Regions from separate parts of the Spinactinospora alkalitolerans genome, predicted to be linked through region 2. Evidence: riboswitches for the same ligand, from Rfam matches in the RefSeq annotation. Region 2 holds a riboswitch; the other holds the start of a gene.

Region 1 (7,764 bases), 4.5 Mb from region 2:
TTCGCGGTCGACCGGGAGGGCCGCTCGCTGGTGCCGGCGCAGCGGGCGCCGCAGCGCCAGAGCAGCGAGCAACTGCGCACCAAGGGCCGCGAAACCCTGCTGCGGCTGTCGGAGAAGATCGCGGAGGAGGAAGGGCCGCTGGTGGTCGACGCCGAGGGCGCCGGCCGCATGCTGGGCGTCACCCCGCGCACCGCCCGCCGCCTGCTGCGCACCCTGGTCGAGGAGGGCCTGGCCTGGCCGCTCCCGCCCAACCGGACGCTGCAGCCCGGCCGCCCGCGCCAGTTGTACCGGCTGATCGTGGAGAAGCTCGACAAGGCCGGCAAGTAGCGCCGCCGACGCGGTGAGCCGGTAGCGGAGGAGGGGCCCGCCGCCCGCGCGGCGGGCCTTTCGGTTCTCCAGGTGGCCTTGGCCCCAGGGGGCCTTGAGGGCCCGTCCCAGGAGGGGGCTCGTGCGGGTGCGGTTCTCTCGTGTGGCCGAAGGTCCGTTGAGGTGAACGTCGCACCCGTGCGCGAAGCAGAACCGTCGCCCTTACCTCGGACCGACACCGGGGTTTCGGTCTGGACCGCAGGGCACCCGGTGTGCTTCGCGCGGAGCCGGGCACCCCGCACACGAGCCTTCGGCCGCACGACGGGCCGCCCGTTCACCGCGAACCCTTGTGGCCGAGGTTTCAAGACCCCCTGTGGCCGAGGTTCACGACCCCCTGCGGCCGAGGCCGGGATCGCTACCCGTTTCGGGTGGGGAAGGCCCCGGCGACCGCGAGGAAGGCGTCGTCGGCGTCCGGCGCTCCGATGCTGATCCGCACGCCCTCGCCGGCGAAGGGCCGGACCGCGACGCCCGCGGCCTCGCATTCGGCGGCGAAGTCGAGGGTGGCCTCACCCAGGCGCAGCCACACGAAGTTGGCCTCCGTCGGCGGCACCGTCCAGCCGTCGCCGATCAGCGCGTCGCGCACCCGGCCGCGCTCCTTCACCGTGGCCGCCACGCGCTCCAGCAGCTCCTCCTCCGCGGCCAGGGAGGCCTCGGCGGCGATCTGGGCCACGTGGTTGACGGCGAAGGGCACCATCGTCTTGCGCACGGCCTCGGCGACGTGCGGGTGGCCGACGAGGAAGCCCACGCGCAGCGCCGCCAGGCCGTAGGCCTTGGAGAAGGTCCGCAGCACGGCGACGTTGGGGCGGTCCCGGTACAGCCGCAGGCCGTCGGGGACGCCGGGGTCGCGGACGTATTCGCGGTAGGCCTCGTCCAGGATCACCAGCACGTGGTCGGGCACCCGGTCCAGGAACGCGGTCAGCTCGGCCTCGCGCACGGCCGTTCCCGTGGGGTTGTTGGGGTTGCAGACGAACACCAGCCGGGTGCGGTCGGTGATCGCGGCGGCCAGGGCGTCGAGGTCGTGGGTCTCCTCGCGCAGCGGCACCTGCACCGGTGTGGCGCCCGACAACCGCACCAGCAGCGGGTAGGCCTCGAAGGAGCGCCAGGCGTAGACGACCTCCGCACCGGGTTCGGCGGCGGTCGCCAGCAGCTGCTGCAGGATCCCCACTGAGCCGGCGCCCAGGGCCACGTGCTCCTCGGGGACGTCGAAGCGCCGGGCCAGCGCCGAGGTCAGCCCGGCGGCCCCGCTGTCGGGGTAGCGGTTGAGGTCGGCGGCGGCCGCGCTGACGGCCTCCAGGACCGAGGGCAGCGGGCCGTAGGGCGACTCGTTGGAGGAGAGCTTGTAGGACCGCCCGTCCGGCCCCTCGACCTTGCGCCCCGGCCGGTACGGCGGGATGGAACCGAGCACAGCCCTGAAATACGGCGAATTCCGCTCCGACACCGTTGTCCTTTCATCGATACTCTGTGCAAGGCTCAGATTACGCACAGCAAGGTCATGCTGGGGCTCCCCATTGAACCCCAGCCGCAATATCGCACAGAACAGGAAATAACACCATGGACCACCGGTGGAGGCCGCTGAAAGCGGCGGCGGCGTCGCTCGGAGTCGCGGCGGTTCTCGGCGGCCTGGCCGGATGCGGCGACGCCGACGGCGGCGCGGCGGCGCAGGAGGCCGACCCCAACGCCGAGGCCGCCACCCGGCTGAACGAGGCGCAGATGGTGCAGTTCGGCGAGGCCGATTTGCTGGCCGACCAGAGCGAGACCGGGACCTACGCCCAGTTGGCGTCGGTGCGGCGCACGGAGGAGCTGCGCGAGGACACGGAGCTCGACAAGCCCCAGTGCATGGACGCCGTGAACCAGTGGGGGCGGCTGCCCGAGGTGCGCGAGGCCCCCGCCTCGGTGGCCTCCTTCGGCGGTCCCGGCGCGACCATCACCCACACGCTGATCGGACTGTCGGAGCAGGCCGCCGTGAAGGCGCTGGACGCCGCCCCGCCCGAGGAGTGCGCCAGCTACGAGGCGACCGTCGAGAACGGCCTGAAGGCGCCCTACACGCTGCGCGACCTCGATCTGGCGACCGTGGGCGAGGAGTCCAGGGCCTTCGTGGTCGAGACCGAGGTGCAGGGCGAGCCGGTCCTGCTCTACGGCATGGTCTACCGCAACGGCGACTACCTGGGCAGCACCTCCGTCCTCGGCCCCGACGCCGACGCGCTGGAGGACACCCTGGTGGAGTTCTCCGAGGCCGCCCTGGAACGCGAGGAGAAGGTCCTGGGGCGGGGATAGAGGGGAGGGGCGGGCGCGGCTCTCACACCCGCCCCTTCGTCCTGCGGGCGTCGCGGCGCATCAGCCACAGGAAGAACGGGCCGCCGCACAGGGCGGTGAGGATGCCCACGGGGATCTCCTCCGGGCTGGCCAGGGTGCGGGCGGCCAGGTCGGCCAGGACCAGGAACGCGGCGCCGAGCAGGGTCGCCACGGGCAGGGCGCGGCGGTGGTCCGCGCCCACCAGCAGGCGGGCGACGTGCGGAACCATCAGGCCGACGAAGCCGATCATGCCGCTCACCGCGACCATGACGCCGGTGACCAGCGACGTCGCCACGACCATCACCGCGCGGAACCGGTCCACGGACAGCCCCATCGTGACGGCGGCCTCCTCGCCGGCGAAGAGCAGGTTGAACGCCCGCGCCTGGGTGAGCAGCAGGGCCAGCGCCACCGTCACGACGGCCGAGGGGAGCAGCAGCTCGTCCCAGCCGGTGCCGCCGAGCCCGCCCATGGTCCAGCGGGCCACCTGCGCCATCGCGTGCGGTTCGCCGGAGGTGATGATGAGCAGGCTCGCGACGGCGGAGAGCACCTGCCCCACGGCCACGCCGGCCAGCACCAGCCTTGTCGTCGTCATCCTGCCGCCCACCCGCGCCATCGCATAGACCAGGAGCAGCGCCACCAGCGCGCCGAGGAACGCCGAGACCGACAGGGAGTACAGCCCGAACAGGTTGATCCCGAGGATGACCACGGCGACGGCGCCGAACGTCGCGCCCGACGACACGCCCAGGAGCAGCGGGTCGGCCAGCGGGTTGCGCACCAGGGCCTGCAGCACCATGCCGATCAGCGCCAGCCCCGCCCCGACGACCGCGGCCAGCAGCACCCGCGGCAGCCGCGACGTCAGCACGATCGTCTCGTGCACCCGCGGCCAGGTGGGCTCGGCCAGGCCGGGCAGCGTCCGGTGGATCAGGATCCGCCAGGTGTCGGCGAAGGTGATGTCCACCGACCCGGCCATGACCCCGAATGTCATCATCACCAGCAGGGCCGCGCCCAGCAGCGGCAGCACGACCGCCGCGCGCAGCCGGCCGTTGCGCGTGAACGCGGCCCGGCCGCCGCCGCGCGGCCGGGCCGGGGCCGCGGCGGTCCGCGCGCGCACGCCGCGCCCGCTCAGAACGCGTCCGGGTGGAGCTGCTCGGCGATGTCGGTCACCGCGTCACCGGTCCTGACGCCGACCAGGGCCGATGTCAGCGGCAGCACCGCGAAGCGCTCCTCCTCGACCGCCGGCGCGCCGGCCAGCACGGGGTCGGCGAGGACCGCCCGGCGCTTCTCCTCGACGGAGGTGGCGCCGTAGTCGTAGAACAGGATGACCTCGGGGGAACGCGCGGCGGCCTGCTCGATGGAGACGTCGGCGAAGGTGTCGTCGACGTCGCCGAACACGTTGCGCCCGCCGGCCCGCTCGATCAGATCGGAGCCGATGCCGCTGCCGCCGGAGGTGAAGACGGTGGTGTCGATGCTGTCCACGACCAGCACGTCCACCGGTTCGACGCCTTCGAGCCGCGCGCCGACCTCGGCCAGGTCGGCGTTCATCTCCTCGATCAGCTCCTCGGCGCGCTCCTCCACGCCGAAGATCCGGGCGACGTTGCGCAGCTCGGTCTCGACGGTCTCCGTCGTCACCTCGTCGGCGCACTGCTCGATGTTGAGGTAGGTGGCGATGCCCGCATCGGCCAGCGCCGGCCTGCCGCGGCCCTCGGTGTCGTCGAACGCGCTGGTGAATCCGCCGTAGACGAAGTCGGGTTCGGCCTCCAGCAGGACCTCGAACGAGGGGTAGGCGTCGGCGAGCACCGGGACCGAGGCGTAGGCGTCGGCGTACTCGGGCGGGACCTCGTCGTCCAGGTAGGCCGTGCCCACCATCCGATCCTCCAGGCCGAGCGCCAGCATCACCTCTGTGACGTGCTGGTTCAAGGTGACCACGCGCTCCGGCGGCGCGTCGACGCGGGTCTCGGAGCCGCAGTTGCCGATGGTCACCGGGTAGCCCTCGGCGGGCGGGCCGGAGCCGGTCGCGGTCTGCGCGGGGGCGCCGCAGCCGGTCAGCGCCACCGCGGTGGCGAGCGCGGCGGGCAGCAGGAGGCGGTGCGGTCGGTCGGGAACGGGGGTGGTGGGCACGTCTGGGTCCTCTCCCGGGATCCGGGCGCGGCGGGGAGGACCGGCAGCGGCGATCGGGCCCGCGGCCGCTTCCCCCGGGGTCCGCGCCCTCGTGGACGAAGCGGCGACGGCCCAGTCTCCTGACTCCCGGATCATCGCCTCCCCCGGCCTTCCAGCGCTTTCGCGCCGTGGCCCTGCGCGGGGTCGGCTCCTCGGTCACAGTGGCGGGACCGTGCCGGATTCGCACCGGCTTCCTGGTTTCCGTCGCGCCCACAATGCTAGCCGCCGGGGACCCGCGCGGACATGGCGACCGCCGGGGAACGGCCGGGGCCCGCCCGGCGCCGACCGTGCGCACACCCCTGATGACCGGCGAATACGGGCTCTGAAAAGGGGAGAGATCCATGGCCGATACGACAACGCGCACGCGGGGGCGCTGGCCATCTCGACAACCCTGGACCACGAATGAATCGATGATGTCTCGAATCGGTCAGCAGCTCGATATCGGTCATTGCCCGTGCCGGACCGCGCAGTCATGATCCGTGTAGTCCTGCGCCGTCGATTCGTGAGAGATGGGGAAGCCGCGTGAGCAGCTCCATGATCGGATCGGTCGTCACCTTCGCCGTTTACTTCGTGGTGATGGTGGCGGTCGGTCTGCTGGTGTACAAGAGAACGACCTCGCTGTCCGACTTCGTGTTGGGCGGCCGGCAGCTCAACAGTTGGGTGGCCGGCCTGAGCGCCAACGCCAGCGACTTCAGCGGATGGCTGCTGCTGGGCCTGCCCGGCGCGATCTACCTCTCCGGCCTGGGCGAGGCCTGGATCGCGGTCGGCCTGGGCATCGGCTTCTACGCGAGCTGGCGCATCGTCGCCCCCCGGCTGCGCGTCTACACCGAGCGGGTCAGCGACCTCCGCAACGGCGGGGAGTCCAACTCCCTGACGCTCTCCTCCTACCTGGAGAACCGGTTCGGCGACCACAGCGGGCTGCTGCGGGGCATCTCCGCGATCCTGATCCTGGTGTTCTACCTGTTCTACGTCGCCTCCGGCCTGCTGTCGATGGGCGTGCTGTTCGACCAGGTCTTCGGGTGGCCGCCCGCCATCGCCGTCATCGTCGGCGCGTCGATCATCGTCCTCTACACCTTCCTGGGCGGGTTCCTCGCGGTCAGCCTGACCGACGTGATCCAGGCCGCGATGATGTGGATCGCGCTGCTGATCGTGCCGGTCGTCGCGGTCGTCACCATCGGCGGGTTCGGCACGGCCCTGGACACGGTCGGCGACCGCAACGAGAACCTGCTGTCGGCGTTCGGCGGCGCCTCGCTCGCCGACGGGAGCTGGCAGACCACCGACGCCCTCGGCGCCGTCGTCATCGTCTCCGGCCTGGCCTGGGGCATCGGATACCTGGGGCAGCCGCACATCCTGGCGCGCTTCATGGGGATCCGGTCCATCGCCGACATCCCCAAGGCCCGCGTCGTGAGCGTCGGCTGGGCCGTCACGGCCATGTTCCTGGCCGTCCTCGTCGGCTTCTCCGGCATCGCCTACTTCGACACCCCGATCGACAACCCCGAGAGCGTCTTCCTCTCCCTGATCCAGGCGCTCACGCACCCGCTCGTGGCCGGCCTGCTGCTGGCCGCCGTGCTCGCCGCCGTCATGAGCACCGCCGACTCCCAGCTCCTCGTCGCCGCCGCGGCGCTGACCGAGGACGGCTACCGCGCGTTCATGGACCGCGAGGCCCCGGCGCGCAGGCTGGTGCTGGTCAGCAGGCTCGCCGTCATCGGCGTCGCGGTCGCCGCGGGCCTGCTCGCCCTGTACAGCGACGAGAACGTCCTCGGCCTGGTCGGCTACGCCTGGGCCGGGTTCGGCGCGGGCTTCGGTCCGGTCATCGTGCTCTCGCTGTACTGGAAGAAGATGAACTGGATCGGCGCGCTCGGCGGCATGATCGGCGGCGGCGCCACCGCCATCATCTGGGACATCCTCGACGAGCGGGTCCTGGGCACCGGCCTGTACGCGATGGTGCCCGCGGTCGTCGTCTCGCTGGCCGCGATCTTCATCCTCAACCCGCTCGGACGGGCCACCGAGCGGATGGGCGACGACTTCGACGTGATGGAGCGCGAGGTCGGCGCGGGGGTCTGACGCCGGTTCCGGTGAAGGGGCCGCGGGCGCGGGGAGTCCGCGGTCCCTTTTCTCCCATTGGAGGCTGTGACGTCCCGGTTATGGCGCGGGACGCGCCGTGACGGTAGAACGGTCGGCATGACCGCCACGAACGAGCGCCCCGCCGCATGGACCCGGCTCGACGTTCCCGAAGGGCTGTGCCTGGGGACGCTGGCCGCCGAACCCGGCGGCTTCCGGCTGGAGGCCAGCGAGGTCGTGGTGGACCGGCGGGAGCGGTTCTCCTGCCGGTTCACGGTGTGCACCGATCTGGCGTGGGCGACCAGGGAGGTCCGCGCCGAGGTGCTGACGGAGGAAGGGGCGCGCTCGATCGAGCTGACCTGCGGCGGAGGGCAGTGGCGGGTCGACGGCAGGCGCGACCCCGCGCTGGACGGCTGCGTCGACGTCGACGTGGCGGCCACGCCGCTGACCAACACCCTGCCGATCCGCCGCCTCGGCCTGGCCCCGGGGGAGTTCCGTGACATCGGGGTCGCCTGGATCGACGTCCCCAGCCTCAAGGTGCACCGGATGAAGCAGCGCTACACCCGGCTGACCCAGTCGGGCGGCCTGGAGCGCTACGAGTACCGCGCCCCCGGTTTCGGCGCCTTCGACCTGACCGTCGACGGCGACGGCCTGGTCATCGACTACGAACACTTCGCCAGGAGAATCCGCTGACCGGCGCGCTCGGCGGGCGAGGATCAGGGGAACAGCCTGGTCAGATCGACGTCGATAGGAAGGGGACCGCCAGCCGCAGCCGCTCGCGCTCTATGGCGGTGGGCACGTACCGCCCGGTCACGTCGTCGAGTTCGTAGACGTGGACGACCGGTGACTCCTTCTCCTCCTCGATCCGCCGGAAGTGCCGGATCCCGG
Region 2 (7,764 bases):
GCGCACCTTCATCGTGCGCGGGAGGTCGGGTTCGCGCAGCTCGGGACCTGGCTCGGAGCCCGGCTCGGGGACGTCCGTCATGCCCGCCGCGCCCGCCGCAGCTCTTGGCGCGCCCCGGGTTCGGCGCGCCGGTGGCCGTGGAAGTGCCCCGGATGGTACAGGTGCGAGCGCGTGCCGCCGGCCGACAGCGCGGGGCCCACCAGCACCAGCGTGTGCTTCCAGAGCCGGTGCTCCTTGACGGTGGCCTCCAGCTCGCCGAGCGTGCAGCGCACCAGCAGCTCGTCGGGCCAGGTGGCCTGGTAGGCGACCACACAGGGCGTCTCGGGCGGGTAGCCGCCCTCCAGCAGCTCCTGCTGCAGCGGGCCGGAGCGCGCGGCGGAGAGGAACAGCGCCATGGTGGTGCCGTGCCGGGCGAACGCGCGCACCTCCTCGCCCTCGGGCATCGGGGTCTTGCCGCCGCCCAGGCGGGTGAGGATGACCGACTGCGCCACCTCGGGGACCGTCAGTTCGCGTTGGACCAGGGCCGCCACCGCGCTGAAACTGGACACGCCGGGGACGATCTCGGTGGCCGCGCCCAGTTCGGCGCAGCGGTCCACCTGCTCCTGCACCGCGCCCCACAGGGCCGGATCGCCGGAGTGGACGCGCACCACGGTCAGGCCGTCGCGGGCCGCCCGCTGGTAGTAGGGCAGGACGCCCTCCATGGGCAGCTTCGCCGAGTCGACGATCTCGGCGTCGGCGCGCGCGTGCTCCAGCACGTCGGGGTGGACCAGGCTGGCCGCCCAGATGACGACGTCGGCCGCTTCGATGGCGCGGGCGGCGCGGATGGTGAGCAGGTCGGCCGCTCCCGGTCCGGCCCCGACGAAGACGACCTTGCCGTTCTTGCCGCTCTCGCCGCTCCGGCCCTCACGGGCTCCTCCTCCGTTCACAGCTTCCCTCACAGCTTCCCTCCTCGCTCGGTGCGCCGCGCCGGCGCGATCAGCGTCGACAGGTACGGCAGCGCCGCACCGCCCAGGTCGGCGACCGGGGCGATCTCCTCGCCGTCCAGCCCCAGGCGGGAGCCGTAGACGGCGCCGTCCAGCCGACCGGTCTCGCGCAGCGCCTCGGTGACCTGGGGAGCGACGCGGCCGAACTTGTAGACGACGACGCTGCCGTCGCGGCCGAGGGCCCGGCGCAGGCCGTCCGCGCCCCCGGTCGCCGGAAGCAGCGTCAGCGGCTCGGTGCCCTCGACCAGCACGGTCGCGGATCGGGCCGCGAGGTCCTGCATGGCGGTGATCCCGGCGACCGTCTCGGTTTCGACTCCGGGCACCAGCTCCCGCACGGTCTGCGCCAGGTAGGTGAAGGTGGAGTAGACGTTGGGGTCGCCGATCGTGGCGAAGGCCACGGTGCCCGCGCCGCGCCCGAAGTGGCCGGCGACGGTCCGCGCGGCCTCGTCCCACGCCCGCACGCGCCGCTCGCTGCGCCCGTTGCGGTCGTTCAGCGCGAAGACGACGCGCTCGATCCGCCCGTGGTCGACGTGGGCGCGGACGGTGGCCTCGGCCCGCCCCTGCTCGTCCGGCGTCATGACCGGAACCAGCACGACGTCGGCCGCACGCATCCGCCGGATGGCCTTGACCGTGACCGACTCCGGATCGCCCGGTCCCACACCGACCCCGACGAGCCGTCTGCTCACACCCATGTCATCCCGTCTTCCTGTTCGTCCGCTGTTCGCCATCCGGTCGGCGCCGATCCAGGTCCGCCGGGATCAGGCTGTAGACCGCGAGGTCGGTGCGCCCCTCGTGCAGCGGCATGGCGTTGCGCTCGACGCCCTCGTAGCTGAAACCGGCCTTGTCCGCGACGCGGCGCGAGGCGGTGTTGCCCGTCGCCGCCTTCAACTCCACGCGCTCGAAGCCCTGGTCCAGCAGGGCCCAGCGGCTGATCGCGATGACCGCCTCGGGGGCGAGGCCCTTGCCGCGCGCCCATGGGGCCACCCAGTACCCCACCTCGGTGTTGCGGGCCGCCCACAGCGTGCGGGTCAGCCCGAAGGAGCCGACGAACGTGCCCGTCCACCGCTCCAGCGCGGCCCACTGCTGGCCGTCCCCGTCGGCCCGCGCCCGCGGCGCCTCCACCCGGCACCACTGCTCGGCGTCGGCGCGGGTGTAGGGCCGGCCGGGAGCGGGGATCGGCAGCCACCGCCGGGTGAGCGGGTCGGAGGCGCTGCGGTGGACGCCGTCGATGTCGGCCTCGGTGAAGGCGCGCAGGGTCAGCCGGTCGGTCTCCAGGACCACCATGGGCAGGACGTTCTCGGCCATCAGGCCTCCCTTCCGGCGCGGGTCCGCGCGACCGCGAGGAAGCGGGACGCGACGTGCGGGGCCCCCGCCCAGTGCAGGTGGAGGTAGGAGGCGTTCAGCGCCGCGCCGGCGAACCCCTCGGGGCCGCTCGCCTCCCACTGCCACGCGGGGTCGGCGCCGTGCGCGGGCGCGACGGCGGTGCGGTGGAACTCGTGGCCGTTCACCCGGGTCCCCGCCGGGGCGAGCACCGAGTCGCGCACCGCCACCGCCGCGCGGTAGCCCAGCGCGAGGCGCTCGCTCATGTGCGCCTCGGCCGGCACGACGCCGCACATGGGGGCGCCGTCGAGGCTGCGGGCGAGGTAGAGCAGTCCGGCGCACTCGGCCGCGATCGGGGCGCCGCGCGCGGCCAGGTCGGCGACCGCCCGGCGCAGCGGCTCGTTGGCCGAAAGCTCGGCGGCGTGCACCTCGGGGAACCCGCCGCCGATGACGAGCCCGGCGGTTCCCGCGGGCAGCCGCTCGTCGCGCAGGGGATCCACGGTGACGACCTCGGCCCCGCCCGCACGCAGCAGTTCGGCGTGCTCGGTGTAGGAGAAGGTGAAGGCCTGGCCGCCCGCGACGGCGACGGGGCCGCGCACCGGCCCGGCGTCCTCGGCCTGTTCGGCGGCCGGGTCCCACGGCGGCGCGGACAGCGGCGCCGCGTCGCGGGCCAGCGCCACGATGGCGTCGAGGTCGCAGGAGTCGGCGACCAGTGCGCCGAGGGACGCTACGGCCGCGTGCGCGGCGGAGCGGCGCTCGGCAGCGGGCACCAGCCCGAGGTGCCGCGAGGGTACGGCGACGGCGTCACTGCGCCGGATCGCGCCCAGCACCGGCACGCCGGTGCCGTCCAGGGCGTCGCGCAGCAGCTCCTCGTGCCGGTCGGAGCCGACGCGGTTGAGGACGACGCCGCCGACGCGCACCCGGGGTTCATAGGTGCAGAAGCCGTGCACCAGCGCCGCGACGGACCGGCTGGTGCGGGCGGCGTCCACGACCAGGATGATCGGCGCCGCGAGCAGGTCGGCGACGTGCGCGGTGGAGGCGAAGTCGCCGGGGCCGCGGAAGTGCCGCGGCTGCGGCGCCCCGTCGAACAGCCCCATGACGCCTTCGACCACCGCGATGTCGGCGCCGGCCGCCCCGTGCCGGAACAGCGGCGCGACGCGCTCCTCGCCGCACAGGACCGGGTCCAGGTTGCGCGGCGGCCGCCCGGTGGCCAGCGCGTGGTAGCCGGGGTCGATGTAGTCGGGCCCCGCCTTGTGCCCGGAGACCCGCAGCCCGCGCGCCGCGAGGGCGGCCATGAGCCCCGTCGCGACGGTCGTCTTCCCGCTCCCCGACGCCGGAGCCGCCACGACGACCCGAGGCACCTGCGACACGACGGTTCCTTTCGTCATGAGCCCACTGGGGGTCTTGAACCCCGACCATAGGAGGGACCCGCGGTGACCGGGCAACGGTACGCACCACCCCGGCCACCGGAAACCTTTGACTTCGCCCCAAGGTGGGATCCGCGGTGACCGGGCGATCCTCTCGCGTGGCCGAAGGCCCCCACAGGGATCGCCCACCCGCGCGCCATCCCTCCTGCGGCGGGCCTACAAGGCCCCCTGGGGTCAAGGTGGAAGGGACCCACCCGCACGCCATCCCTCCTGGGGCGGGCCTTAAAAACCCCCTGGTGCCGGGGTTCGTTCCCGGGGACCAAGGCTCGCACGCCCCGCCCCCTCACCACTCGATGCCGCGCTGGCCCTTCTGGCCGGCGTCCATCGGGTGCTTGACCTTCGTCATGTCGGTGACCAGGTCGGCCGCGTCCAGAAGGCGCGGGTCGGCGTCGCGGCCGGTGATGATGACGTGCTGGGTGCCCGGGCGGTCGCGCAGGGTCCGCACCACGTCCTCGACGTCGACCCAGCCCCACTTCATCGGGTAGGTGAACTCGTCCAGCACGTAGAGCCGGTACCTTTCGACGGCCAGGTCGCGCTTGATCTGGGCCCAGCCCTCGGCCGCGTCGGCCGCATGGTCGGCCTCGGTGCCGGGGCGCTGGATCCAGGACCAGCCCTCCCCCATCTTGTTCCAGGTGACGGCGCCGCCCTCACCGGACTCGCCGAGCACGCGCAGCGCCTTCTCCTCGCCGATCCGCCACTTCGCCGACTTCACGAACTGGAACACCCCGATCTCCCAGCCCTGCGCCCAGGCGCGCGTGGCCAGGCCGAACGCGGCGGTGGACTTGCCCTTGCCGACGCCGGTGTGCACGATCAGCAGCGGCCGGGCGCGGCGCTGGCGGGTGGTGAGCCCGTCATCGGGGACGTGGCTGGGTTTGCCCTGCGGCATGGTCGTTCGTCTCCTCGTTCGTCCGGTCAGGCCGCGCGGCGGGTGTGCCGCACCAGGCCGGTCAGCGCGTCGGCGCCCAGTTCCTCCAGGCCGACCCGCGCGCCACCCGTCTCCGCGGCCAGCCGGCCGGCCAGGCCCAGGCGCACCGGGCCCGATTCGCAGTCCACGACCACGCTCTGCACGCCCTGGGCGCGGATCCGGGCGCCGGCGCGCAGCGCGTCGTCGAGGCCGCCGTGGGTGGCCCTGCCGTCGGTGACGACGACGAGCAGCGGGCGGCGGCGCGGGTCGCGCATCCGTTCCACCCGCAGCACGTCGGCCGAGCGCAGCAGCCCCGCGGCGAGCGGGGTGCGCCCGCCGGTGCGCAGCTCGCGCAGCCGCCGCGCCCCCGCCTCGACCGATGACGTGGGCGGCAGCGCCACCTCGGCGCCGCGTCCCCGGAAGACGACCAGCCCGACCTTGTCGCGGCGCTGGTAGGCGTCGAGCAGCAGGCTCAGGACCGCGCCCTTGACCGCGCGCATGCGCGTCCGGGCCGCCATGGAGCCGCTCGCGTCCACGCAGAACAGCACCAGGTTGCCCTCGCGCCCCTCGCGGACGGCCTCGCGCAGGTCGCCGGACCTGAGCACCAGCCCGGGGCCGCTGCGGCCGCGGGCGCGCTGGTGCGGGGCCGCGGCGCGCAGGGTCGCCGGCAGGTGCAGCGCCGCGGCGCGCTCTCCGGGCGTCCGCGCCCCCGAGGTGCGCCCGAACGGGGTCTCGGCCCTGGAGCGGCGCCCGGGCGTGCCCGCACCGATGCCGGACACGCTGAGCAGCCGGGGCCGGTAGGTCTCGCCGGGGTCGGCCGCGGCGTCCTGCGGCGCGGGGCCGGACCCGTCCTCGGTCCGCTCGTCCGCCGCGTCGCCCGCCGCCTCCTGCGCGGCACCGGACCCGGGCGGCCGCTCGCCGGGCGCGTCGCCGGACGGCGCGCCGCCGTCACCGGGAGACTCCCCCGACCCGGGGCCGCCGTCGTCAGGGCCGTCCGGGTCGTCCTCAGGGCCTTTTGGGTCCGCATCACCCGCCTGGTCCAGCGCCTCCCGCAGTCGGTCCTCGTCGAGGTCAGGAGCGTCGAAGGGGTCGCGGCGGCGCCGGTGCGGCAGCGCGAGGCGGGCGGCGTCGCGCACGTCGTCGGCGGTGACCTCGGCGTGGTCGCGCCACGCCGCGAGCGCCATGGCGGCGCGGGCGGTCACCAGGTCGGCGCGCAACCCGTCCACCTCGAAGGCGGCGCACACGGCGGTGACCTGGCGCAGGGCGGTGTCGGTGAGCACGACGCCGGGCAGCCGCTCGCGCGCCCGGCGGATGTGCCGGGCGAGCTCGGCCTCCTCCTCGGCGCGGGCGGCGGCGAACGCCTCGGGGTCGGCTTCGAAGGCCAGGCGCCGGCGCACCACCTCGGCGCGCTCGGCGGGGTCGCGGGTCGCCGCGACCTCGACGGTCAGGCCGAACCGGTCGAGCAGCTGCGGGCGCAGCTCGCCCTCCTCCGGGTTCATCGTCCCGACCAGCAGGAAGCGGGCGGCGTGCCGCACCGAGACACCCTCGCGCTCGACGTGGGAGGTGCCCATGGCCGCGGCGTCGAGCAGCAAGTCCACGAGGTGGTCGTGCAGCAGGTTGACCTCGTCGACGTAGAGCACGCCCCGGTGCGCCGCGGCGAGCAGGCCCGGTTCGAACGCCTTCACGCCTTCGGTGAGGGCCCGCTCGATGTCGAGGGAGCCGACGAGCCGGTCCTCGCTCGCGCCCACCGGCAGCTCCACGAGCCGGGCCGGGCGGGTCCGCGCCGCGGCCGTTCCGTCCGCCTCCGCCGGATGCGGGCCGTCCGGGCACTCGGGATCGGGAGCCGCGGGGTCGCAGGCGAACCGGCATCCGGTGACGGCGGCCAGGTCGGGCAGCAGCGCAGCCAGCGCGCGCACGACGGTCGACTTCGCGGTGCCCTTCTCGCCGCGCACCAGCACGCCGCCGACGGCGGGCGAGACGGCGTTGAGCAGCAGCGCGAGCTTGAGGTCGGCCATCCCGACGACCGCACTGAAGGGGTAGCGGACAGCGCTCACGGGGGTCCTTTCCTTCCGGGTCTCCACGCCCGTACGGTTGGGTCGCGGTGCCGGGCAGTCTCCTGGCTCCCAGATCGCCGCTCCTCCGCGGCCTTCCCACCGGCGTCGCCGGCAGTGGCGCTGATCGCGGGTTCACTCCCTGGTCACAGTGGCGGGACCGTCCCGGATTCGCACCGGGTTCCTGCCATGGGCACCGCGTCCCAGCATGACACACCGGTCGGGACGGGCCGCCCGCCCGGGTGGACTCGCCGATACCTGTGAGCGAGGACGGCCTCCTGTCCGTACCTCCCTTCGGTCGGTACCTTGCCCTGGAACCATGGAGATGGACGAGAGTTGCCCAACCGGGCCGCGGGAATCGGCAAGATACCCCCTGGTCCGGGTCGAGCCGGTCCGGCTGTCATGGAATGCGGACCGCCCGATCGCACCTGCAGGAGCGCCCATGCACGAGGAGATCACCTACCGCTCGGCCCGGGAGCTGGCGCGGATGCTGCGCGCCCGGGAGGTGTCGGCCCGCGAGGTGGTCGGGGCGCACCTGGACCGGATCGCGGCGGTCAACCCCGCGGTCAACGCGGTGGTGACGGTGTGCGCGGAGCGGGCGATGGCCGAGGCCGCCGCCGCCGACGAGCGCCTGGCCTCCGGCGCCGGGGTCGGCCCGCTGCACGGCCTGCCGATCGCGCACAAGGACACCCACGAGACCGCGGGCGTGCGCACCACGTTCGGCTCGCCGGTCTTCGCCGACCACGTGCCCGAACGCGACGAGCTGATCGTGGAGCGGATGCGCGCCGCGGGGGCCATCACGATCGGCAAGACCAACGTGCCGGAGTTCGCGGCCGGATCGCACACCTTCAACCCGATCTTCGGGACCACCCGCAACCCCTACGACACCGCCAAGTCGGCCGGCGGCAGCAGCGGCGGGGCCGCCGCCGCGCTCGCCGCGGGGATGCACCCGCTCGCCGACGGCTCCGACATGGGCGGCTCCCTGCGCAACCCCGCCTCCTTCAACAACGTCGTAGGCCTGCGCCCCACCCCCGGGCGAGTGCCCACCCATCCGGCCCCGCTGGGCTGGTCCACGCTGT

What was found. A riboswitch is a leader RNA that binds a small molecule or an ion and turns the genes downstream of it on or off. The one in region 2 is predicted to bind cobalamin.
Region 1: it holds a riboswitch for cobalamin, as region 2 does, so the genes downstream of both, HDA32_RS26930 (ABC transporter substrate-binding protein) here and HDA32_RS06865 (VWA domain-containing protein) in region 2, are expected to answer to the same signal.

Annotation. Positions count from the first base shown of each region.
Region 1 covers NZ_JACCCC010000001.1:6,022,035-6,029,798, reverse strand. Annotated here, with positions in the region: gene HDA32_RS26950 (transcriptional regulator) at 1-327, shown strand, start outside; gene hisC (histidinol-phosphate transaminase) at 722-1,804, opposite strand; gene HDA32_RS26940 (hypothetical protein) at 1,918-2,640, shown strand; gene HDA32_RS26935 (FecCD family ABC transporter permease) at 2,663-3,769, opposite strand; gene HDA32_RS26930 (ABC transporter substrate-binding protein) at 3,781-4,776, opposite strand; cobalamin riboswitch at 4,869-5,056, opposite strand; gene putP (sodium/proline symporter PutP) at 5,350-6,879, shown strand; gene HDA32_RS26920 (putative glycolipid-binding domain-containing protein) at 6,997-7,569, shown strand; gene HDA32_RS26915 (Uma2 family endonuclease) at 7,610-7,764, opposite strand, start outside.
Region 2 covers NZ_JACCCC010000001.1:1,537,460-1,545,223, reverse strand. Annotated here, with positions in the region: gene HDA32_RS06895 (cobalt-precorrin-5B (C(1))-methyltransferase) at 1-81, opposite strand, end outside; gene cobM (precorrin-4 C(11)-methyltransferase) at 78-938, opposite strand; gene cobI (precorrin-2 C(20)-methyltransferase) at 935-1,675, opposite strand; gene HDA32_RS06880 (GNAT family N-acetyltransferase) at 1,677-2,288, opposite strand; gene HDA32_RS06875 (cobyrinic acid a,c-diamide synthase CobB) at 2,288-3,673, opposite strand; gene cobO (cob(I)yrinic acid a,c-diamide adenosyltransferase) at 4,014-4,616, opposite strand; gene HDA32_RS06865 (VWA domain-containing protein) at 4,643-6,649, opposite strand; cobalamin riboswitch at 6,724-6,908, opposite strand; gene HDA32_RS06860 (amidase) at 7,128-7,764, shown strand, end outside.